Regions from separate parts of the Alkalibacterium psychrotolerans genome, predicted to be linked through region 2. Evidence: a T-box and tRNA genes for the amino acid it is inferred to sense, from the RefSeq annotation. Region 2 holds a T-box; the other regions hold tRNA genes.
What was found. The T-box of region 2 lies ahead of leuS (leucine--tRNA ligase). A T-box ahead of a tRNA ligase gene usually reads a tRNA of that ligase, here a tRNA-Leu.
Positions count from the first base shown of each region.

Region 1: it encodes a tRNA-Leu, which carries the amino acid that the T-box ahead of leuS (leucine--tRNA ligase) is inferred to sense. The anticodon was not compared.
Region 3: it encodes a tRNA-Leu, which carries the amino acid that the T-box ahead of leuS (leucine--tRNA ligase) is inferred to sense. The anticodon was not compared.

Region 1 is NZ_BAAGPH010000027.1:39,609-47,552, reverse strand. Features, by position in the region: gene ACYVLS_RS04460 (metallophosphoesterase) at 1-376, shown strand, start outside; gene ACYVLS_RS04455 (metallophosphoesterase) at 399-1,220, shown strand; gene ACYVLS_RS04450 (Tex family protein) at 1,318-3,498, shown strand; gene ACYVLS_RS04445 (SprT family protein) at 3,549-3,995, shown strand; gene ACYVLS_RS04440 (HAD family hydrolase) at 4,457-5,074, opposite strand; tRNA gene ACYVLS_RS04435 (tRNA-Leu) at 5,212-5,295, shown strand; gene ACYVLS_RS04430 (DsrE/DsrF/DrsH-like family protein) at 5,987-6,466, shown strand; gene ACYVLS_RS04425 (rhodanese-like domain-containing protein) at 6,524-7,944, shown strand, end outside.
Region 2 is NZ_BAAGPH010000010.1:4,674-12,617, forward strand. Features, by position in the region: gene ACYVLS_RS01820 (putative polysaccharide biosynthesis protein) at 1-1,148, opposite strand, end outside; gene ACYVLS_RS01825 (ABC transporter ATP-binding protein) at 1,362-3,116, opposite strand; gene leuS (leucine--tRNA ligase) at 3,177-5,594, opposite strand; T-box leader at 5,651-5,866, opposite strand; gene nagE (N-acetylglucosamine-specific PTS transporter subunit IIBC) at 5,910-7,391, opposite strand; partial or broken gene ACYVLS_RS01840 (muramidase family protein) at 7,586-7,944, opposite strand, start outside.
Region 3 is NZ_BAAGPH010000029.1:41,239-49,182, reverse strand. Features, by position in the region: gene ACYVLS_RS05075 (SbcC/MukB-like Walker B domain-containing protein) at 1-1,625, opposite strand, end outside; gene ACYVLS_RS05070 (exonuclease SbcCD subunit D) at 1,626-2,759, opposite strand; tRNA gene ACYVLS_RS05065 (tRNA-Leu) at 3,498-3,581, opposite strand; gene ACYVLS_RS05060 (SOUL family heme-binding protein) at 3,737-4,243, shown strand; gene ACYVLS_RS05055 (HIT family protein) at 4,285-4,641, shown strand; gene ACYVLS_RS05050 (hypothetical protein) at 5,071-5,352, opposite strand; gene ACYVLS_RS05045 (Gfo/Idh/MocA family oxidoreductase) at 5,392-6,417, opposite strand; gene ACYVLS_RS05040 (heavy metal translocating P-type ATPase) at 6,494-7,944, opposite strand, start outside.

The sequences.
Region 1 (7,944 bases), on a different contig from region 2:
CAAGCATACTTGGCTTAGACCCTTTATCGAGTCACGTCCTTTACTATACGAATGGGGAAAGTATGTATTTGTTCATGCAGGGGTGGACTTAACGTTAAGCGACTGGAGAGACTCCGACGATCGTGACTATATCTGGATTAGAGAAGGATTTTATGATCAGCCTAACCATACAGATCGGACATTTATTTTCGGTCATACGGTAACGGCAATGTTGCATAAGGACCGCCATAATACTGACATCTGGGATTCAGGTGACGGTAAGATAGGAATTGACGGAGGAGCAGTATATGGCGGAACCCTGCATGGTATAGTGCTGGATGAAAATGGAATTGTAGAGCAGTATCAATCTGATAATACGAAGACGTCATTTGGATAAGAAAGTGGAAGGAACTTGATGAATGAGAATCGGAACGGTTTCGGACTTGCATATAGATAGAAACAGTGACTACACGGAACAGGACTTGGTCCGCAGTTTTTCGGAAGTCATTCAGAGTAAACAGATTGACACATTGCTTATTGCAGGCGATATATCCAATCATTATCTGCATACAGACGAGTTTTTGAAAAGCGTGCAGGATAGAAGTGGCGTATCAGTATTTTTTGTCCCAGGGAACCATGACTTCTGGGCAAGAGATCATGACGTAACAGATACGAATAAAATCAACAATTACTTCAATAAACAGAAGTACTCGTTAGTAGGGAAGCCGCACCTGCTTAATTCTGAATGGGCAGTTGTCGGCTCGCCGGGCTGGTACGATTACGGTTATGGCAATACTGAACTTTATGACGACAAAGCTTTTTCCAGGAAACAGTACGGCTTTGCGTCCTGGAATGACCGGCATTATGTGAACTGGGGGAAAAGTGACCAGGCAATCAGTCGTGAGATGCTGACACAGTTATACCGCGACCTTGAAACAGTAAGAGACAAAAAAATCATACTGATGACGCATGTTGCAACCCATCAGGAATTTGTCATGCCTCTCCCGCACCGTGTTTATAATTATGCGAATGCTTTTTTAGGTGCAAAATCGTATGAAAGAATTTATGACGATTTTCCCTCTATACACTATAGTATAATGGGTCATGTCCATTTTCGGAAAATTTTGAACGGCAGGAATAAGACATTCATTTCTGCCTGCGTGGGCAATCATAAACACTGGAAAACAAAAGATTTCACCGCACAGCTAGTTAAAAGTCTGGTGTGTTTCGATATAACGTAAAGAGCGCATGCGAACTGTTGAGTTAAAGCAGTCGGGTTCGTTCTTTTCATTTTTGTGTTAAAATAGATAAGATGATTTTATAGAGGAGATGTTCTTTTTGACAGAAACACCAGATAATCAAATTTTGAATTTACTGAACAAGGAATTAACAGACTACTCCAAGAAGCAGATTGTATCCGTACTCGATTTGCTGAAAGATGGTAATACCGTACCCTTTATTGCTCGTTACAGAAAAGAAGTAACCGGCACGTTAGATGAGGTTCAGATCCGCGAAATCGAAGACCGCCATACGTATTTAACAAATTTGGAAAAACGTAAAACAGACGTCCTGGCTTCTATTGAAGAGCAAGGGAAATTGACACCAGAGCTTGAAAAAGATATCAAGTCAGCCAGTCAGATGCAGAGAGTGGAAGACCTGTACCGTCCGTATAAACAGAAGCGCCGCACAAAAGCGACCATCGCCAAAGAAGCCGGCCTGGAACCGCTGGCTAACTGGGTTTTAACCTTTCCGCAAGGCTCACTTGAAGGTGAAGCGGAGCAGTATATAGATGAAGAAAAAGGGCTGGAGTCAGTTGGAGATGTTCTAGCCGGGGTGCACGAAATTATTGCTGAAACCATTTCGGATAATCCTGAGTACCGAAAATGGGTAAGGGATTTTGTCCAGAACACCGGCATCCTGGAATCTAAAGTGAAAGACAAAGAGATTGATGAAAAAGGCGTTTATGAAATGTATTATGAGTACTCTGAAACACTCAAGACGCTTGTTCCACACCGTGTTTTGGCGATGAACCGTGGAGAAAAAGAAGGGGTCCTGTCCCTATCAATAGAGAGTGATGAAGACCGTATACACCGTTTCATCATGAAAAAGGAATTGCCGGACGGGAAAACTTCTCCAGCCATCGAAACAGTTAAGGAAGCCATCATCGATGCGTATAAGCGGTTCATCTCTCCAGCTATAGAGCGGGAATTGAGAAATGACCTAACAGAAACAGCGGAAGATCAGGCGATTCAAGTGTTTGGTGAAAATCTGAATAACCTGCTGCTGCAAGCACCCCTGAAAGATCAGGTCATACTGGGCCTTGATCCGGCCTACCGTACTGGGTGTAAGCTGGCAGTCATTGATGCAACAGGTAAAGTACTGGGAATCGATGTAATTTACCCGCACAAACCCGCTTCCGGACAGAAACGTAAGGAAGCTGCAGGCAAATTCCTTGAAATGGTCAATAAATATGACGTCGATACGATAGCTATCGGTAATGGAACGGCCAGTCGGGAATCTGAAACGTTTGTGGCCGAGCAATTAAAATCAGTGGATAAAAAGGTAGCCTACGTAATCGTCAATGAAGCGGGCGCATCTGTCTACTCCGCTAGTGAAGAGGCGAGAAGAGAGTTTCCTGACCTGCAAGTTGAAGAAAGAAGTGCAGTCAGTATTGCCAGACGACTGCAGGATCCGCTAGCAGAATTGGTCAAAATTGACCCGCATTCTATAGGGGTCGGTCAATACCAACATGATGTATCACAGAAAAAACTGACAGAACAGCTGGATTTTGTTATTGAAACAACAGTTAACCAGGTGGGAGTCAATGTCAATACGGCGAGTGCAGCACTACTCAAGCACATTTCCGGACTCACGAAAACGACAGCTGAGAATATCGTTAGCTATAGAGAAGAAAACGGGAAGTTCACGAGCCGGGCCCAGCTTAAGAAAGTAAAAAGACTCGGACCTAAAGCCTTTGAACAGGCCGTTGGTTTCCTGCGCATTCCTGATGGCAAGGAACCTTTTGACAATACAGGTATTCATCCTGAAACCTATAAGCAGGCTGAGAAGATTCTGTCTGCTGCCGGTATGAAGAAAGCGGATATAGGCTCTGAGGACTTGAAAGCGCGCCTCAAACTGGTGGACGAAGAGCGTCTTCTTGAAGAAATAGATCTAGGACAAGAAACATACAAGGATATCGTCAAGGCCTTGCAGGCCCCTGGTAGAGATATGCGGGATGACATGCCTGCGCCACTATTGCGCACAGATGTCTTGTCCATGGAAGATTTGAAAGAAGGCATGGAACTAGAAGGAACGGTTAGAAATGTGGTTGACTTCGGTGCATTCGTTGATATCGGTGTGAAACAGGACGGTCTTGTTCATATTTCGAAATTAAGCAACTCCTTCATTAAGCACCCTAAAGATGTGGTGTCTGTTGGAGATATTGTGAAGGTCTGGATTGACTCTGTCGATGTGAAAAAAGGCCGAATCGGATTAAGCATGGTGCAAGATAACAAGTAGGATTAAAGGCTAACCGCCTTTAATGGATTGGATATATATGGAGTGGTCAGATGAAGCAGGAAACTCTGCAGAAGAGAGTAGAAAAGCTTTCTTTGGAAAAGTTCAATAAAGCTTTTACTCATACAGCGACGTTCAACAAGCGGCTGAGAACTACGGGCGGACGGTACCACTTGGGGAGTCACAACCTGGATTTTAATCCGAAAGTTCTGAATGTTCATGGTCAGGAAGTGTTTGAAGGCATCATTCTTCATGAATTATGCCACTATCATCTTCACCTTGATAAAAAAGGCTATCAGCACAAGGACAAGGATTTCAAAGATCTGCTAAAAGAAGTGAACGGTCTAAGGTTTACGCCTGCTTTAACTAGTCACAAAGCTAAAGCGGTCTGGCAGTACCAATGTAAAGGATGTCAGCTGATTATTAAAAGGCAGAGACGCTTTAATGTAAAAAAATTCTGCTGCTCGAAGTGCAGTGGACGCTTTAGGCTAGTTGAATAAAAGTAGAAAAACCCGGCAGCGAGAATTTTCTCGCTGCCGGGTTTTTTAAAATGTGATAGTAACCAGTTCATCAAGAGATACCTGTAGAAGTGGTCTCTAAAACACTATAGCGACCACTTCGTGAGGCAATTTCATTAGAAAGTGTTACTAAAACGCTATAGTGACCAGTTCACGAAAAATTCTGATAGAACTTGTCACTAAAAGGATATAGTGACAAGTTCATTGGGTGATTTCGAAAGAAGTAGTCGCTAAATGACTATTTTGACCAGTTCATGAGGGGATTCCAATGGAAGTTGTCACTAAACGGTTATTATGACTAGTTCATAGGGGAAATTTAGTAGAAGTTGTCACTAAAACGCTATAGCGACCAGTTCATGAAGAAGTCTTGGAAGAAGTTGTCACTAAATGGATTTAGAGACCACTTCTACGAACGTCTTAGAAAGAAATGGTCTCTATGTTAGCTAGCTAATAGTAATGTGCTCTTTTTTGAGATGCTCTTTTAGTTTTTCAATGTCGCCATCAAAAATGTGGCCCTTCATACCAAGATTTTCAGCGCTCTGTATATTTTGAGGCAGGTCATCGATAAAGAAGCATTCTTCAGGATTCAGGTCGAATTCTTTGAAAAACAATTTGTATATTTCTGGATCCGGCTTAATCATTTTCCAGTCAGATGAGAGAAAAATACCGTCAAAATAGTTCAGGCCAGGAATAATATGCTTGAACTGATGAAAATCCTGGGATACATTGGAGAGAAGATACAAGTCATACTTGTTTTCATCAAGCTGCCTGAGAATATCTTCCATCTCACTAATAGGGGTCATACCAGTGTACCAGTCAACCAGTACATTTTTAGCAGTTTCGTGCAGTTTATCGGGTATATTCATTAACACATGGTCAAGCAATTCCTGGTTAGTTAATGTTCCCTGATCATACTCCTGCCATTCTCGGGCGTAAAATATGGCATCCAGCAGCATTTTCTGTTCATCAAAATCTGACGAATAATTCGTGATAAATACTTCAGGACGATAACGGATGAGAACATTGCCCATATCAAATACAATGGATTGAATCACTGTCATTCACACCTTTTCATTTGGATTTAAGAATCTTAACTTAACTTTACAGCTTATGCCTAGAGGTGTAAACTATAAAAGATACTTTTCAAATATTGACATTTTAGCAAAACACTGGTATGATAGCTTTTGTTGAGTATATAGCGCACGTGGCGGAATGGTAGACGCGCCAGCTTGAGGGGCTGGTGGGGCGATGCCCCGTGGAAGTTCGAGTCTTCTCGTGCGCATAAATAAGATTAAATAAAAGCTATGTCGGTTCCCCTAGGGTGCTGACATAGCTTTTTCTGTATAAACCCGCGTTCAATATAATAGTGTCAATGAACCGTTCGTCTGTTGCAGATGAGCGGTTTATTTTTGTACGGACATAAATAATAGTAACTAACTAGTCTATTGGTTAATAGTTTTCAGCTTATCATTACCAGCGATTATGGTCTATTTCAAAATTAGCCATCACTATACCTGTAAGGGTATAAGAGGGGGTGTTCAAACTGGTACTTCCACGTAATTTAGTATGTTGGTTGTAAGATTACCAAACTTGTAAAAGGAGAAAAGCTATGTTTATGTTGACTTTATTGACGTCTGAACTTTCTAGTGGAAATAAACTCTGGGGAATAAATAAGATTCGCCATCGAATAGTATGGTAACCATTATGAAGATAACCCAAGTTGAAAATTCACAAACTTCGCGAAAATAGAAGTGAAATATCAATAGTAATGCCTATATTAAGCCGATTCGTCTTAGTGAAAACAATAAAAAGAGGAAAAAAGAAATAAGTTCCTTGACAATTATACCTTACAGGGTATAGTATGTAATTGTAACGTTGAAATACAACGATGCAAACATTGTTAGTATCGTGTATTTTAATTTGAGAATTTTAATACCCTAATGGGTTAAAACAAAACAGGAGAGGGATATGATATGAGCGAGCGTAAAAAAACCAATATAATTTTATTTAGTGGCGATTATGATAAGGCAATGGCAGCGTACATTATTGCGAATGGAGCAGCTGCTTATGACCACGAAGTAACTATTTTCCACACGTTCTGGGGATTGAATGCACTTCGTAAAGACGAGCCAATTCAAGCTAAGAAAAACCTGCTGGAGAAGGCATTCGGTAAAATAATGCCGAGAGGTCCTGAAAAAATGGGGCTGTCCAATATGAACTTTATGGGAATTGGACCTAAATTAATCAAAAAAGTCATGAAAAGACATAACGCTATGCCGTTGTCCGATCTAATCGAAACGGCTGAGGATCAAGAAATTAATCTGGTTGCCTGCACGATGACTATGGATTTACTGGGGCTTGATAAGTCTGAAATGAGAGAAACTACAGAGTACGCTGGAGTAGCTGCTTACTTGGCAGAAGCTGAAGATGGCGGCGTCAACATGTTTATCTAAAAATCTATTTAAAAAAAGACAGCAATTTAATTAAAGGAGATGAAACTAGTGAAAGAAATGTCATACGATTTATTAGTAGATGCAAAAGGTCTGGCTTGTCCTATGCCGATTGTACGAACAAAGAAGGCATTAAAAGACATTGCATCAGGATTAATTGTAGAAGTACAAGCGACGGACAAAGGGTCGACAGCTGATCTGAAAGCCTGGGCTGAAAAATCGGGACATGATTACCTCGGGACTGTTGAAAATGACGGTTTGCTTAAACATTATCTTCGGTCATCCGGGGAGGACAAAGAAGGTGAACCCTACCCTCATATCATTCAAAATGATGAGTTGAAAGACCGAATGAACGGCAGTGATGACCTCACTGTTCTGGATGTACGTGAAACAGAAGAGTATGAAGGTTACCATATACCCTCAGCTGTATCGATTCCTTTAGGGGAACTGAAAGACAGAATGAGTGAATTGTCAGATAACAAGCCGATTTATGTTGTCTGCCGAATGGGCAACAGAAGTGATATGGCAGCAACGTTATTAGCTGAAAGTGGCTACAAGGACGTTGTCAATGTGAAACCTGGTATGAGTGAATGGAATGAGGAGGATGCAAACGTGAGCTTAACTGCTATGACACCTAAGGAACTGGCACAGAAAGTCATTCAGAAAAAAGACTTATTTATCCTGGATGTACGAAATGAAGATGCCTTTGAAGACTGGAAAGTAGACGGAGAAAATTTCGACTATCTGAATATTCCGTATTTCGATTTACTGGATGGGGTGGAAGAGGTTCTACCACAACTCCCTTCAGATAAAGAGCTGCTGGTCGTCTGTGCTAAAGAGGGGTCTTCGGTTATGGTGGCTGAAATGCTGGTTGAAGAAGGTGTGTCAGCGTCATATCTGGAAGGCGGAATGAAAGCCTGGAGCGAGTATCTCGAGCCAGTAAAAATATCCGACTTGAAAGATGGAGGAGAACTGTTCCAGTTTGTAAGACTCGGGAAAGGGTGCTTGTCTTATATGGTGGTATCAGGCGATGAAGCCGTCGTTATTGATTCTGCACGCATGACTGAACCGTATATGAAATTAGCTGAAGAAAAAGGCGTATCTATCACAAACGTACTGGATACTCACTTGCATGCTGATCATATCTCAGGTGGACGCACAATAGCACAGGATACGGGTGCAACATACTGGCTGCCACCTAAGGATGCTGAAGAAGCAACCTTTGAGTATGAAGCACTGGAAGAAGGTGCCCATGTAGAAGTTGGTGCATCTAAAATTGATGTAAAAGCACTTTATACACCGGGTCACACTATAGGTTCAACATCCTTTATAGTCGACGATGCTTACTTGCTTTCTGGAGATATTCTGTTTGTAGACTCCATTGGTCGTCCGGATTTGGCAGGAAAAGCCGAAGACTGGGTCAGTGATTTAAGAGACTCGCTCTATGAAACCTATCAGAACCTATCTAAAGACTTAACCGT
Region 2 (7,944 bases):
CCTAAATCGTTGTGTCCGTAGAAAATAGTATACAGCGGTTCTGAAACGACCATCATGCCGATAGCCGCAGGGAAAATGGCAAAGTTCAGTAACTGAATCCCTTTGGAAAACTGTCTCTTCACTTCATTCATATTGTCTTTTGCAATCAGGTCACTGATTAAAGGAACCGATGCAATCGCCAATGCCGAACCAAATGATGTCAGGACCATAATCAGTTTATGGGCGTTCGCCTGGGTAATCCCGTACGTCTGCTGAATCATCGGCCCACTCATATCTGAGAACCGTTCCATGATAGGTGCGTAGGTTAACTGGTCGACAATCTGGAAGACAATAATTCCTGTAGCGATAATAATAAACGGAATAGATGTCTTGATGATGCTTTTAATCAGCTGGTTAGGAGAAATAGAGACTTCTCCCTTACTCTCTTCCGGCTCATAGTTGAAAGCTGTCTTCATTCGTTTCAGTGTATAGCCCAAATAAGCTAAGGAGAAAACTGCTCCAATAAAGGCTGCAAAGGTTGAGAATGCAACCGCCGTTACGACTTCCCCTGCATAGACTTGTCTGATTAAGTAAACAGTGGACAACAGGAAGATAATCCGGCTGATCTGTTCGAGTATCTGTGATATGGCTGACGGGGCCATTTTATTATGTCCCTGAATGAATCCCCTCGTGACACTTTGAGACGGAATGATCAGCAAGGCAGGGGTCAGTGACCGCATAATCAGCACGGCTTCACTGGCATTCGCAGATGGACTGGCTTCTGCCAGGATCGGTGCGATGATAAACATAATCACGGCAGACAAAACACCGGTAAAGGCCATGATTTTAAGGCCTTGTTTAAAGATTGATTTCGAGACTTCGTATTCACCCAGAGCATTGTAGTAACTCACCTGTTTGGATATGGCACTCGGCACTCCGGCTGTTGCCAATGCGAGGAAGAAACCATAAGGTGTGTACCCCATCTGATAGAGTGCGTTAGCCGCATCCCCTGGTCCCTGACCGCCCATCCAAGCGTACCATGGAATAATATATAAGGCACCCAGTATGCGGGATATCATGCTCCCGGCAGTCATCCAGGCTGTACCACTTATCATTTTCTGATCGTGCGATTGTTCTTTCGGAACGATTTTAGTTGTATCCGACTCCATTAATTGTACCCTCTTTTCACTCGTTGGCACCTGACAAACTGGCTGTCATATGCACTCTTTACTGCGTCTATTCAAAGAAAAAAGGAGCAAGGTGCTCCTTTGTAACAGACTCTATTTTACTGCTTTCTCCAATCAGGTGCAATCTTTTGACCAAAAGATTCGAAAATTCTCCATTCTTTCCCTTAACTTCTTAGTCAAAACATTATTCCTGCATTAATCAGACAGCTGCTGATGGGCAAACGAACGGTACAGATTGTGTTGGGCCATAAGTTCCTGATGCTTTCCTTTCCCAGTCACTCTGCCGTTTTCAATAAAGATAATCGTATCCGCATCCACAATGGTACTAAAGCGGTGTGCGATGACAAATGTCGTTCGGCCATTCATTAGTTTATCCAATGCCTGAGACACATATTGTTCTGACTGACTGTCCAGACTGGCAGTTGCTTCATCCATCATGAGTATTTTCGGATCCCTTAAAAAGGCCCGGGCGATATTTATCCGCTGGCGCTGTCCACCTGAAAGTTTCAGGCCGCGTTCGCCAATCGTTTCTTCCAGCTGGTCCGGAAGCTCTTTGACAAACTCTTTTGCGTAAGCCATTTCAAGGACCTGCCAGAGTCGCTCATCCGGAATTTTATCGGCATCTTCCAAACCGTAACACAAGTTTGTCCGAATCGTACCTGACATCATAGCATTTTCCTGTGAGACATACCCAATCTGACTTCTCCAGGACTTTAAGTCAATCGACTGAACAGGAAAACTACCTGCTCGAATCTCACCACTTTCAGGAATATAAAAGCGTTCAAGTAAAGCAAAAACGGTCGATTTCCCGCCGCCACTTGGTCCGGCAAAGGCAATTTTCTGTCCCGGTTCTGCTGTAAAAGATACAGAATGAATGACTTCTTTTTCATCTTCATAGGAAAAACTGACTGCATCAAAGACTATCGGCAAATGACTCAAGTCAACTGCTTCTCCGGCTGTGATTTCTTCCTCTTCTTCTAGAATAGCAGAAATTCGCTCGGTGGCCCCTGCCGCTTTCTGCATTTGCATGAAAAAGTTCATAAATGTAACCACTGGAAAAATAATCTGAAAGAGGTACAAGAGAAAAGCAACCAACTCGCCTGTGGTCATCTGACCCTGCGCTACTCTTACCCCACCGTAACCAATGACAAATACCATGACACCCATCATAAGTGTATAAATCAGCGGCCCGATGATAGCCATGTATTTGGCTTCTTTCAAACCTATGCGGTAGAGGTTATCGATGTCTTTGTTCCCTTTGACTTGTTCAAACGTTTCTGCCGTTGATGATTTCATTAGTCTGACTTCAGCAATGGTCTGCTGGATTTTTCCTGAAAAAACCGCTGTCTCATCCTGCATTTCACGGGATACTTTGGCTATTCGTCTGCCGAGTGGCCGTGTGAGAATCAGTGCCAGCGGAACGGCTGTCAGCATAACGACCGTCATCTGCCAGTCCATCAGTACAAGAATGATGAAAATACCTGTCAGCGACAAGATGCCATTGATAAACTGCGGGAAAAAAGATGAAATCAGATTCTGTACAATGGTTGTATCATTGGTGATTCGACTGACCACTTCTCCTGATGCGTAACGGTCAAAAAAACGAACCGGCAGTTTGATGACCTTTTCCCATAAAAAGGAACGGAGACGCGCAACGACCCCCTGACCTATTTTATGAAGAACATAATTCGAGAAACCATTGAACACGACTTGAATGATAAAAATTCCGATTATCAAAGCCGCCATCCACGGGGTAAACTGCTCAAATTCTATTCCATCAATAAAGCGCTGCGTCGCCAAGGGAATCATCAGTTGAGTTCCTGTAGTCAGTAAACTGCCGGTTAAACCGATGGCAATCAAACCTTTAGAAATATTGGTAGACCAGATGAGCCGACTGAATTTTTTTAAATCCTGTTTCGTAGGTGTTTTAAGCTCTGAGGCTTTCTGCATTCTTAACCCTCTTTTCTAGACAAACAGAAAAAGGGAGGCCGAACCTCCCCTAATCTTTAATTAGTTGGCTACTATATTCACCAGTTTACCAGGAACCACGATCACTTTTCTGATTGTTTTTCCTTCAAGGTGTTCCTGCATTTTTTCGTGATTCAAGGCCATTTGTTCCAGCTCATCTTTAGAAATGGATTTTGAAGCCAGGCTTCTCGCGCGAAGTTTCCCGTTAACCTGGAAAACAACTTCGACTTCGTCAGTGACCAGTTTTGTTTCATCATACGTCGGCCACTCTTCGTACGTGACTCCATCTTCTGATCCGGTAATTCTGGCCCATAGCTCTTCTCCTAAATGAGGGGCTATCGGTGCCAGCATCTGAATGAATCCTTTGACGTATTCAAGAGGCAGTCCGTCAACTTTATAAGCGGCATTAGTGAATACCATCAACTGAGAAATACCGGTATTAAACTGAAGATTGTCATAGTCTTCGGTGACTTTTTTAACCGTCTGGTGATAGACGACTTCCAGTGATTTATCGTTTAAGGTTGTAATGCGGTCTCTCACTTTACCGTCTTCATCGATAAACAGACGCCAGACACGGTCCAGGAATTTACGTGAGCCTTCCAGGCCGTCTTCGCTCCAGGCAATCGCCGCATCAAGTGGTCCCATGAACATTTCATAGACGCGGAGAGTGTCGGCTCCGAATTCTTCCACAACATCATCCGGATTCACTACATTTCCTTTTGACTTGGACATTTTCTCGTTGTTTTCACCAAGGATCATACCCTGGTTATACAGTTTCTGGAACGGTTCTTTTGTCGGTACAATTCCCAGGTCATAAAGAAATTTATGCCAGAAGCGGGCGTACAGCAAGTGAAGCACCGCATGCTCGGCTCCTCCGATATACAAATCGACCGGCAGCCATTTCTTCAGCTTCTCAGGATCAGCCAGCTGTGTATCATTGGACGGATCGATGAAACGCAGGAAGTACCATGAACTTCCAGCCCACTGCGGCATGGTGTTCGTGTCTCTCTTGCCTTTCATCCCTGTTTTTTCATCCACCACATTAACCCAGTCATGAATATTGGCGAGTGGTGACTCACCGGTACCAGATGGCTTGATTTCATCCGTTACAGGAAGGGCAACAGGCAGGTCTTCTTCCGCTACAACCGTTGAGGTGCCGTCTTCCCAGTGAATAACCGGAATGGGTTCACCCCAATAGCGCTGACGGGCAAACAACCAGTCTCTCAGACGGTAGGTAATTTTACGTTCGCCAATGGCTTCTTCTTCCAAGAAGCTGCACATTTTTTCAATGGCCGCTTCTTTATCCAAGCCATTGATAAAGTCGGAATTAATGTGCACGCCGTCACCTGCATACGCTTCTTTTTCAGGTTCAGCTCCTTCAATGACCGAGCGAATCTCCAAATCATATTTCTGGGCAAATTCATAATCGCGTTCATCGTGAGCCGGTACAGCCATGATTGCACCTGTACCATAAGATGCTAAAACATAGTCGGCAATCCAAATCGGCATATCTTCATTTGTGACCGGATTAATAGCATAGGCACCGGTAAAGACGCCGGACTTGTCTTTATTCAAATCTGTCCGTTCCAAATCGGACTTTTTGTCCGCTTCTTTGCGGTAAGTTTCGACTGCTTCTTTTTGTTCAGGAGACGTAATGGCATCCACCAGTTTCGATTCTGGAGCCAGTACGGCATAGGTTGCGCCGAACAAGGTATCCGGGCGGGTTGTGAAGACGTCGAAAGACTGGTCAGAATCTTTAACTTTAAAGGTTACTTCTGCTCCTTCTGACTTGCCAATCCAGTTACGCTGCATGTCTTTAATGTGTTCCGGCCAGTCAACGTCTTCCAGGTCGTCCAGCAGACGATCAGCATAGGCAGTAATCTTCAGCATCCACTGCTTCATCGGCTTGCGGTAGACCGGATGACCTCCACGCTCGGATTTTCCGTCAATGACTTCTTCGTTTGCCAATACGGTTCCTAGGGCCGGGCACCAGTTAACCGGTACTTCTGCTTCATAAGCAAGGTCTTTTTCAACCAGTTTAGTAAAAACCCACTGAGTCCATTTGTAATAGTCCGGGTCGGTTGTATTAATTTCCTTTTCCCAGTCATAACTGAAACCTAGAGACTTGATTTGACGTTTAAAGGTCTGAATATTTTTTTCGGTAAATTCAGCGGGGTCATTCCCGGTATCCAGCGCATACTGTTCTGCCGGCAGGCCAAACGCATCCCAGCCCATCGGGTGAAGCACATTGTATCCTTGAGCCCGTTTCATACGGGAAATGATGTCCGTCGCTGTGTAGCCTTCAGGGTGGCCCACATGTAACCCTTGACCTGATGGATAAGGAAACATATCAAGCGCGTAAAAGTATTCTTTTGAGTCATCCTCTGTCGTTTTAAACGTGTTATTGCTTTCCCAGTACTGCTGCCATTTTTTCTCAATTGTCTGATGATTAAAAGACATATTATTCTCTCCTTTTTTGTATATAAAAAACCCTATAAATAGCAATTGTCTGCTACTTATAGGGCGTTAGTCGTCGCGGTACCACCTATTTTTATTGCTTTATCTGCATAAGGGATAAACCAACCTCTGCTCCTTAACGCGGAAAACGGCTTAGAGTACTCTATTCCCCAAAGCAACTTCCAGGCGAGTTCAGTAGTCTTCCTGTGTATTTTCACCAGCCATACACTCTCTAAATAGGAAAGAGGAACTTACTAATCCTGTACAGTCTTTCTTCTCTTTCGTCTATTCTACCAAAGCAGGAGAGAAGCCGCAATCTTATTTTAGTTTTTCCATCTCGTTTGCGACAAATTCAACTTCTGTTCCGACGACAACCTGCAAATTATTACTGCCAGTTTTTCTCATTCCCGGCACATTAGCTTCCTTAATCCGTCTCTCGTTCACTATTCCCATATCCTTCAGTTCCATACGCAAGCGCGTTGCACAATAATCCAGACTGACTAAGTTATCGTGTCCACCCACGCCGTCAAGAATAATACGGGCTTTTCGCTCGTGTTCGCTTTCGTCTGATGAGTCTGAAACATTTGCTGTTGGAGCAGCAGGAGCAGTTGTATCGCCTGCAAATGAGCCATCATCAAGATTGGCTTCTTCCCCACGACCTGGTGTGCTTAAATTGAACTTCCCGATAGCAAACCTGAAACCGAAATAATAAACGACCGCAAAGACCAGTCCCTGCACAATCAGCATATACGGCTGGTTCGCTAATGGAAGGTTGAAGCTTAAGAGACCGTCAATAAAGCCGGCACTGAATCCAAATCCCGCAGTCCATCCGAAGAAAGCTGCAATAAATAGAGACAAGCCAGTGAATAACGCATGAAGCACATACAGAGCTGGAGCGACAAACATAAAGGCAAATTCAATTGGTTCCGTTACGCCTGTGAAGAAAGAAGCGAAACCGGCTGCCAACATCAGTGATCCTACACGTTTCTTCTGATCATCGTCTGCCATGTGGTAGATTGCCAGACCACCTGCTGGAAGACCAAACATCATGACCGGGAAGAAACCTCCCTGGTACATACCAGTAACACCCAGTTCACCTGTACCGGCCCAGAAATTACCGATATCATTAATACCGATAAGATCAAACCAGAAAACTGAGTTCAAGGCATGGTGTAAGCCAGTTGGAATGAGTAGGCGGTTAAAGAAGCCATACAGACCAGCTCCGACTGATCCCAATTCACTCATAAATGTACCAAAAGTAACTAGCGCACCAAAGACTGGTGGCCAGATTAATAGAAATGCTCCGACTACAACTAGTGACACAACTGCAGTAATGATTGGAGGGAGTCGTCGACCACTGAAGAAAGCCAGTGCCTGTGGCAATTCTGTTGCGCTGAACTTATTATATATAGTCGCTCCAATAATACCGACTAAGATACCCGTAAAGGCTGTCTCGATATTATTGAAAGCAATATCAACTTCCTCCACTGGAATACTCTGCAGATTAGCTACCGTCCCAGGACTTAACATAGAAGTCGTAACCAGCCAACCCACTAACCCACTTAAAGCGGCGGCCCCGTTTTTATCTTTCGACATGCCTAGTGCTACCCCTAAGGCAAATAGGATACCCAAGTTATCGATGATTGACGCACCTGCACCAATTAAGAAGGCAGCAACGACACTTTCGCCTCCCCATCCACTTGGGTCTATCCAGTAGCCTATCCCCATCAGTATAGCAGCCGCTGGTAAAACTGCTACCGGAAGCATCAAGGATCGACCTAAACGTTGTAAATACTTCATTTCTTTTCGCTCCTTTTTCTTGGGATCATCTTTTTTAATTAATAATGATTACTGTTAAGAATATACTAAAAAAGATGTCACCATCATTATACTGAAACCGTTAACTTTATGCTAGTTTTAACCTATTTATAGTTAACGAAAACGCCCTACAGATTAATTCATCAATGATGAGTTAATCTGCAGGGCGTAAAACCTTACTTTTTCACAGTCAATTTCTGATTCACAAATATTAAATCACTTGTTAGATGATTCAGTTCTTTAAGCTCTCTTACTGATAGACTATATTGTCTGGCAATGTGAGACAGTGTATCACCCAATGAAACGGTGTGAACACTTCTCTGCTCTTCTATAACAGGCTTAGCAGATAGCTGATTGTTAATCGATAATTTCTGGTTCACAAAAATGATGTCACTCTTCAGACTGTTCCACTCTTGCAGCTGCGCCACTGTTGTATTGTGCGTGCGCGCAATCCCACTTAGTGTATCGCCGGCTTTAACCGTGTAGCTTGCCTCAGTCGGCTTAACCGGCTCTGCTGGTTTCGGTGATGGTGTTT
Region 3 (7,944 bases), on a different contig from region 2:
GTTTTCACTTTTTCCAGCTTGTCGACTGCTACTTTTGAGACTGCTTCACTGGAACTCTCGGCAAGGTGAGGATGATCTTTACTTCCGCAAACCGGACAGGGTTCGCTGTCTTTCAAGTCACCTGCCAGGACAACGGCCAGATCTTTAAAGTAGCCTTCTCGTGCGTCTCGCCAGTCTTTTTCTGCTTTCTTCAGAGCTTTAGCCTGATCTGAAAAAATGGCTTTGACTTTGGCGCCTTGCTTTCTTAACTCACTGAGTTCGCTCAGCTTTTCTTTTCGCTGCTGAAGCTGGCTGAGTTTATCTTTCTGTTCGCTTCTTTCTTCGAACTGCTTGGAAATAGTGTCCTTGACTAGCTGTAATGCCTTGTGCTGTTCCTTCAAGTCATTCACAGTTTTTGAATAAGCCTCACTGTCTTTTATGAGCTGCTCTTTTTTCTCCACATTTTTCGCATAAGCTTTGGTTAAACTATCGATAGCCTCTTCTTTTTTCTCGACTTCAACCAATCGGTCCAGTTCGTTTTTCAATTGCTGGATAGCTTCACAGATAGTGCTTAGTTCAGCGAGTTCTTTTTGACTTTTCTCATAGTCTTCTCGAGCCGCTGTTTCTGTTTTAACCAGTTCAGCTTGGTCATCTTTAAGCTTTTGAAGTTTCTCTTTAGCTGTCTGACTGTCTTTTGCCACTGTCTCAGCTGCTTTTTTAGCATCCATCAGCTTCTTGGCTTCTTCATTGTCAGCTAGCTGTTTTTTATAGGTTTCAACTGTTTTTTCTTTTTCATCCAGCTCGATTTTTTCTTTGTCCAGCCGCTCTTTCTTCTCCAACTGTTCAATCAGTCGGCTGTAAGCTGTTTTCTGTTCTTGAAGATTTGTGATCGTTTTTCTGACAGCCTCGAGTTTTTCCTTATCCTGCTCAACCAGTTTTTCGATTTCAGCACTGGCCACGTTGACGTCAAACTGTTCAATGGCTTTTTGGAGGGTGTCATTCTCCTTATAATCTACTGATTCAAAAGCGAGTTTCACTGCCTGTTCATACTGCTCCCGCTCTTTTCTCATTGCCTTGGCTTTTTCGTTCAGCTTTTCCTGAAAAGCCTGGAACTGACTGGTCTGGAAAATATTGCGGAAAATTTCTTCTTTCTTGCCACTGTCAGAATCCAGCATCCGCTTAAAGTCACCTTGCGGTAGCATCACAATTTGTCTGAACTGCTCATGATTCATCCCCAAAAGGTCTTCAATTTCTTTATTGGCTTCATTAATCTTTGTCGTTACCTGGTCCCCATTATGAAACTCCACGCTGGCTTTCACATTGATGGGCTTTTTGCCTTTTCCCGGTCCCATTTGAGTGGGGTGGCGCTGCACTGAATAGCGTTTTTGACCCAGTTCAAATTCAAAATAGACAAAACACAAGTCGTGATCCGTCGCATGGTCAGATTTATAGGAATCCTTGTCGCGTCCATCTTTGGAAGGCCTGTCAAACAAGGCATAGGCAATGGCATCAAAAATGGTCGTTTTGCCCGCTCCTGTTGGCCCACTGACGAGAAAAAGGGAGGATTGGTTGAAGGCGGTAAAGTCAATTTCCACTTCGCCTTTATACGGTCCGAAGGCATTCATTTTTAACAGTAATGGTCGCATCTACTCTTCCCCTCTTTCGACAGTTTCCCAGATGGCATTGACGACTGCTTTGCGGTCCTCATCCAATGGCTGGTCTTTGAAGTGTTCATAAAAATCATCAAACAGGTCCAGTACATTTTTTTGTTCTGCCAGTTCGTGAGTACGCGTCGTCTCTCTGGACTGCCGCTCTTTTCTCGTCGTGTACTCCAGCCCCATGGCAAATGGATAGCGCCGTCTCAACTGGTGCATGGCGTCCGTGACGTAATGATCATCGGTCAGCTCAAAGAAAATATAATCTTCTGACTCGCCTTGCATCAGTTCGTCAAAGCTTCCTTTTAAGACTTTCAAATCCCGCTTCGGTTCCGTCGGCAGGCCTTCTATTTCGATGGTGTCTTTAGTGACGTCAACTAAAAGGTGCTGCTTTTTATGTTTGGCTTCAGACTTAGAGTATTTTAAAGGTGAGCCGCTGTAGCGAACCCGGTCGGTTTTTACCTTTTGCGCCTTATGCAAATGGCCCAAAGCCACATAGTCAAAGGATTCAAATAGTTCAACATTCACGTATTCGGCTGTTCCGATACTCAGTGGCCGTTCGGAATCAGAGTCTTCAACCGACTCCTTGCCGCCGTTCACCACATAACCATGTGCAATGAGTATGTTTAGTTCATCAAAATTCATTTCTTCTTTGATTGATTCAATCTGTTTCTGAGTCGCGTCTTCCAGATTTTTTATGTCGTCATCTTCCAGTAACTTGCGGATGGTGACGTGATCCGCAAAAGGCAGTAGGTAGAAATTAGCCTCTTTGATGGTGACTTTTCTGACGGTTTTTTTAAGCGTGCCTTCGATATACAGGTCGCTTGAAGCCAGCAGTTCCGCCCCGTATTCCAATCGCTCGTTGCTGTCGTGGTTACCGGCAATCGCTAAAACCGGAATGCCTGCTTCCCGAACGAGTCGTGTAAAGATTGTTGTGGCCAAAACGACGGCTTCTTTTGGCGGAATAGCTCGGTCGTATAAATCCCCCGCCATAATCACAACGTCAATAGCCATTTCTTTCACGTCATCCACCAGTTTGTGGAGTACTTCTTCCTGATCTTCAAGCATGGAAAATTCATTGACGATTTTGCCGATATGCCAGTCAGCTGTATGTAAAATTTTCATGGAACCCCTCCGATTCTTTTTCCTTGACACACACTCTAGTTCTCTTATTTTATCAGAAAAGCGCGGGAGACTAAATAGAGGGCGGTGATACAAAAATCACTTAAAAACAAAGCTGTCTGCTTTCGGCTGATCCGAAAGCATTCCTTTTAAACGCTTCGCTTACGTGAATGGAGAGACTGATGAGTTATTAAGTGGTTACATGTCTTGGGCTCGGCAGACTCATGCACCCAGGTGACTCGAGTTGACCGAAGAGGGCAGTCGTTCGGTAGACTCGGTGGCTTTGTTGCTTCGACTTAACCGAAATCGTGCAATCTTCGGTAGACTCAAATAGTTTGATGCTTTGGGTTTACCTAAATACGCCTATTTCGGCACAGTCGAAATAGCTTCCGCCTTGAGTTTACCGAAGTCTGCTTGTTTTCGACCATTTTTAGCTCTTTAAATTTTTGAGTTTACCGAACTGGTAGTAACTTTGGCAGACTCAGCTACTAGTTCCAGCTGAGTTTACCTAATAATGAGTAACTTCGGCATACTCACTAGATTTTCTTCCCCGACTTTACCAAACATCCCCACACATCGGCACACTCAACCATAAGAGTTGTCTCACCTTACCGAACTCTGTAATTATTACCTGTCTTCATGAAAAAAAACGCATACCCACTCAACAATATTGAGCAAGTACGCGTCTTTGATGCAGCACTGCCGGCTAATTTTAACCGGTCAGTTCCACGACTATTTTAATGGCCAGGAAGGGAGTTGAACCCTCACGAGCGTTGCGCTCACCAGATTCTGAGTCTGGCGTGTCTACCATTCCACCACCTAGCCGGAACACTCATAAGTATAGCACATTGCTTGAAATCTGAATAGCTTATTTTATTATTTTCAGTTCTTTTTATCGTCCTCTAGTGTGCTCTGTTAAGCTAAAAGTGGCAATCATGATACAATATAAGTGACAGAATAATTCTGAACGGAGTGATACAATGGGCAAATATGAATCACCGGATTATACAGTCATTATAGGCGAACGATCTTTTGAGCTGAGAAAATACAAAAACTTTTCAGTCGTTGAATTTGAAAGCAGCCCCGAAACCGAAAGAAACACAGCATTCCGCACACTTTTTCGCTACATTGCCAGTGACAACGAAGCAAACGAGAAGATACCGATGACAATTCCTGTTATAGTGGAAAAAGATACTCAAGCGAGAAAAATGGCTTTTGTTGTTCCGCAAAAATACAAAAATGATATTCCTCGTCCGAAAGACTCAAGCTTAACTATACAGAAATTTCAGGAAGGCTTATTTGCGACTATCACCTATTCCGGTAAAAATACGCCATCAAAAGAAAAGAAGGCAATGAGCTTACTGAAAGACTGGGTCGACAAAAAGGGTTACCGTGAACAGTCCAACTATATGGTCGCCGTTTACAACGGGCCTTTCTCTCTTCCTTTTATGAGACGAAACGAAGTATGGGTACGAGTCGTTAAATAACCAGTAAGACCAATAATCTAAATAAAAAAGGAGACTGACAAATGACTGACTGTTACTACTGCAATATGCCTACTGAAGATTACGTTATTGAAAATGACTTTGCGGCTGGCTACTATGATGCCAAGCCCTCCTCAAAAGGACATTTCCTCGTGTTTACAAAACGACATTTCCCAGACTTCTTTGGGATGACTCCAGAAGAACAGCAAGGCGTGAATGACCTTCTAATGACGGCTAAGAAATTGGTTGATAAAGAATATAAACCGGATGCTTATAATCTGGGTGCCAACTGCGGTTCGGCTGCCGGCCAGTCTGTCAAACACGCTCACTTCCATCTCATTCCGCGTTATGAAGGTGATGTAGAAAATCCTAAAGGCGGCGTGAGAAATCTCATGACCTAGAAATACTAATCGAATAGTTTATAAACTGCTAGGAGGTCTAAACTTGGAAGTTGACAAAGTAAACAAACTGTAGACAACATTGATTATACCCAAGCTGCTGATTTTCAGCTTTTTGATAATCAACATATACGTTTTTGCGACTACACAATCCCCTCTCGCAATGTGGTTATCAAGTCTATCCTTTATTGGATTTTCTACTCTACTGTTTGCCCTATTGTTTGTGAAACCGAAAAAACCTTCGGATTAACTGCTTAAGTCGAACTTAAAGGTAAGATTCATCTCTTTATAGTTTTAAACATCACCTCAATCAAATAAAAAAGCGCTCTGCCTGTATACTTATTTCTCACAGGCAGAGCGCTTTTTGAATGCCAATCATTTATGGAAGGTACCCCAGTCGACAGTTTAAAACTGTCAAATGATTTATAACTATCACTGTTCTTTTTTCACCCACACATAAATAAATGGCGAAAAGATGAAGCTGTACTTTAAAGCTCCTTTATACGGAAAGGATAGAACCGTTTCAAGCTGGGCAATTATGCTGTGAATCGTTGCGTAGCTCCAGATGCACATGGAAAGATAGATAAACAGAAGTGTGCCGCCTGTGGTTTCAAAAAAGGTCCCTTGAACCATCCAGTAAATTAAAATGTGAATGGCATAGAAAAAGATGCCCCAGAAAAACCCCGCTCGGCTGAATGTCATCTGTTCTTTCAAGTTTTGCTTATCCGGTTCGATACATTTTCTCTCCTCATATTAATCATGCTTCATCTGCTTGATGCCTTCTTCAAGAATCTCCAGCTGGTTAATGGTTTCTTCATCCTTAACCAGTTTTTCTTTTCCGTTAACTAAAGAGTCAACGAGTGCTTCGTAGAAATAACTGTAACTGCCTTTTTCAGAAACCACTTTTTCTTCATGGTACTGACCGTCCTCATCCATGTAAGTCAGTGTGCCGTAATGCTCCGGCTGATCCACTCCAAAATCGCTATTTCCCGGCATGTAAAACAGTTTCAAATGCTCTTCCTGTCGGTCTTTTGTTTCTTTGACAAAAGTACCTTTCGTTCCATACACTACAAAACTTGGTCGACTTTTGAGTCTGAAATAGCTGGATTTCACGGACACTTTTAAATTGTTGTCATAGAAAAAGTCCAGATCAAAGTAGTCGTTCATCCGGTTTTCGCCTAAAAGCTGACGGACATCATAAGTCAGGTCTTTCGGACTCCCAAAATAAGACAGCACCTGGTCAACGGTATGGCAGGCGTGTGTGTACATGAAGCTGTTCAGTTTCTCAAACGACTCTGCGCTCTTAGGAACTTCGGGTCGGAAATAATCAAAGTGCATCTCCACTTCAATAATGTCTCCCAGCTTCCCGCTCTCGATGACTTTTTGAACCGTCAGAAAATCCGAATCAAAGCGGCGGTTCTGGTAGCACTGAATGAAGAGGTTCTTGTCTTTGGCAAGGGCAAACAGTTCTTTCGCTTCCTCTGACGTTTCGGCAAAAGGTTTTTCAACCAGAACATGCTTGCCGTTTTCCAGCGCTTCTTTTGCCAGCGGGTAATGGAATTGCGGCGGGGTTGAAATGACGACCAATTCAATATCATCATCTTCCCATATGTCACTTTTTTCCTTAACGTATTCGGCTCCCGGTACCTTTTCCCAGGATTCATTGTGTCCGGATCGGGCTTGAATTGTTTTTATTTTAATGCCTTCGACCTGACTGGAAAACGGAATGTGGTAGCGATTCGTACTTTTCCCGTCTCCTATATAAGCTATTGTCAGCATGCTTTACCCTCCATTAAAATACTTATTTATCTGTTTATATTGTAGCTTTTATTGTACTTAATAGTAACCCTCCTGATCAGGCTTTAACGGTTTCAGTCGGTTTAACTTCCTCATTCCGAGGTGGTTTTGAACCGATGAGACGCAGGCCATTTAAAATAACCAGTATCGTCGAGCCTTCATGAAACAAAACGGCCAAAGGCAAGCCTAAAACACCAAAAAGGTTCAGAATGATAAGCGAGACAATTACTGTGATTGAAAAGACAACATTTTGAAAAATAATCTTGTTCAGGCGTTTGCTCAGTTTGTAACTGTAGAACAGTTTAGACAAATCATTTTGAACGACAACCACATCGGATGACTCCATCGCAACGGACGAGCCACTACCCATGGCAATCCCGATATCCGCATTGGCCAGGGCCGGCGCGTCATTAATGCCGTCACCAATCATGCCCACAACTTCTCCTTTTTCCTGACTGTCTTTTACAAAAGTGATTTTATCTTCCGGCAGCATCGCCGCAAAATACTGATCGACCCCGACGGCCTGCGCCACTTTTTTAGCGACCTCTTCATTGTCCCCTGTCAGAAGCGTTACTTTGATGCCTTCTTTTTGAAACTCATCCACTACTTCAGCTGCCTGCATGCGCACCTGATCACTCAGGGAAAAGTAGCCGACTACTCTGTCTTCTTCTGCTACAAGAATAGTGGTGTTTCCTTTTTCAAAATACTGTGTAAACTGATCGTACTTCTGATACTTTTTAAAGGCTTTGGGCTTGCCTACGCGAATGTTTCCTTTTTGAATACCCGATCCGGCAATTTCATCGACTGATTCATTCTGATTGACCGAACTTAAATCCACTGTTTTAAAAGCGTTGACTATCGCCTGAGCAATCGGATGACTCGACTGCTGTTCCATATAAATGACTTCCTTAAGAACAGCTTCCGGCAGGCTGTAATCATCCACTCTAAACTCACCGTATGTGAGTGTCCCGGTTTTGTCTGTGTAGAGTGTTTCCATTGTACTGAGTGCTTCCATGGCTGCGCCGCCTTTAAAAAGAATCCCATTTTTTGCACCATTACTGATGGCACTTAACGTAGCGGGTGTTGCTGAAGCTACGAGCGCGCAGGGGCTGGCAACCGTCAAGAAGACCATGCCACGGTAAAAAGCTTCCTGAAATGGCAGTGAAAGAACCGCGTACATGAATACGATGAATATTGGCACCAGTAAAAGGACTGAAATGACATACTTGCTTTCAATCCGGTCAATGAATTTTGAAATGCGTGACGGCCTGCCCTGGGCTTCTTCCACCATTCTAATAATGTTTGAAAAGACCGTCTCATCACTGGCTTTAGTAACTTCCAGGTAAAAAACGTTGCCTTCATTGAGCGTCCCGGCAAAGGCTTCCTCACTGGCTTTTTTCTCGACCGGAATGGACTCCCCAGTAAGTGTCGCTTCATTGATGATAGATGTGCGGTCAATCACTCCGTCAATCGGAATCTGTTCACCTTTGGATACAACAACGGTATCTC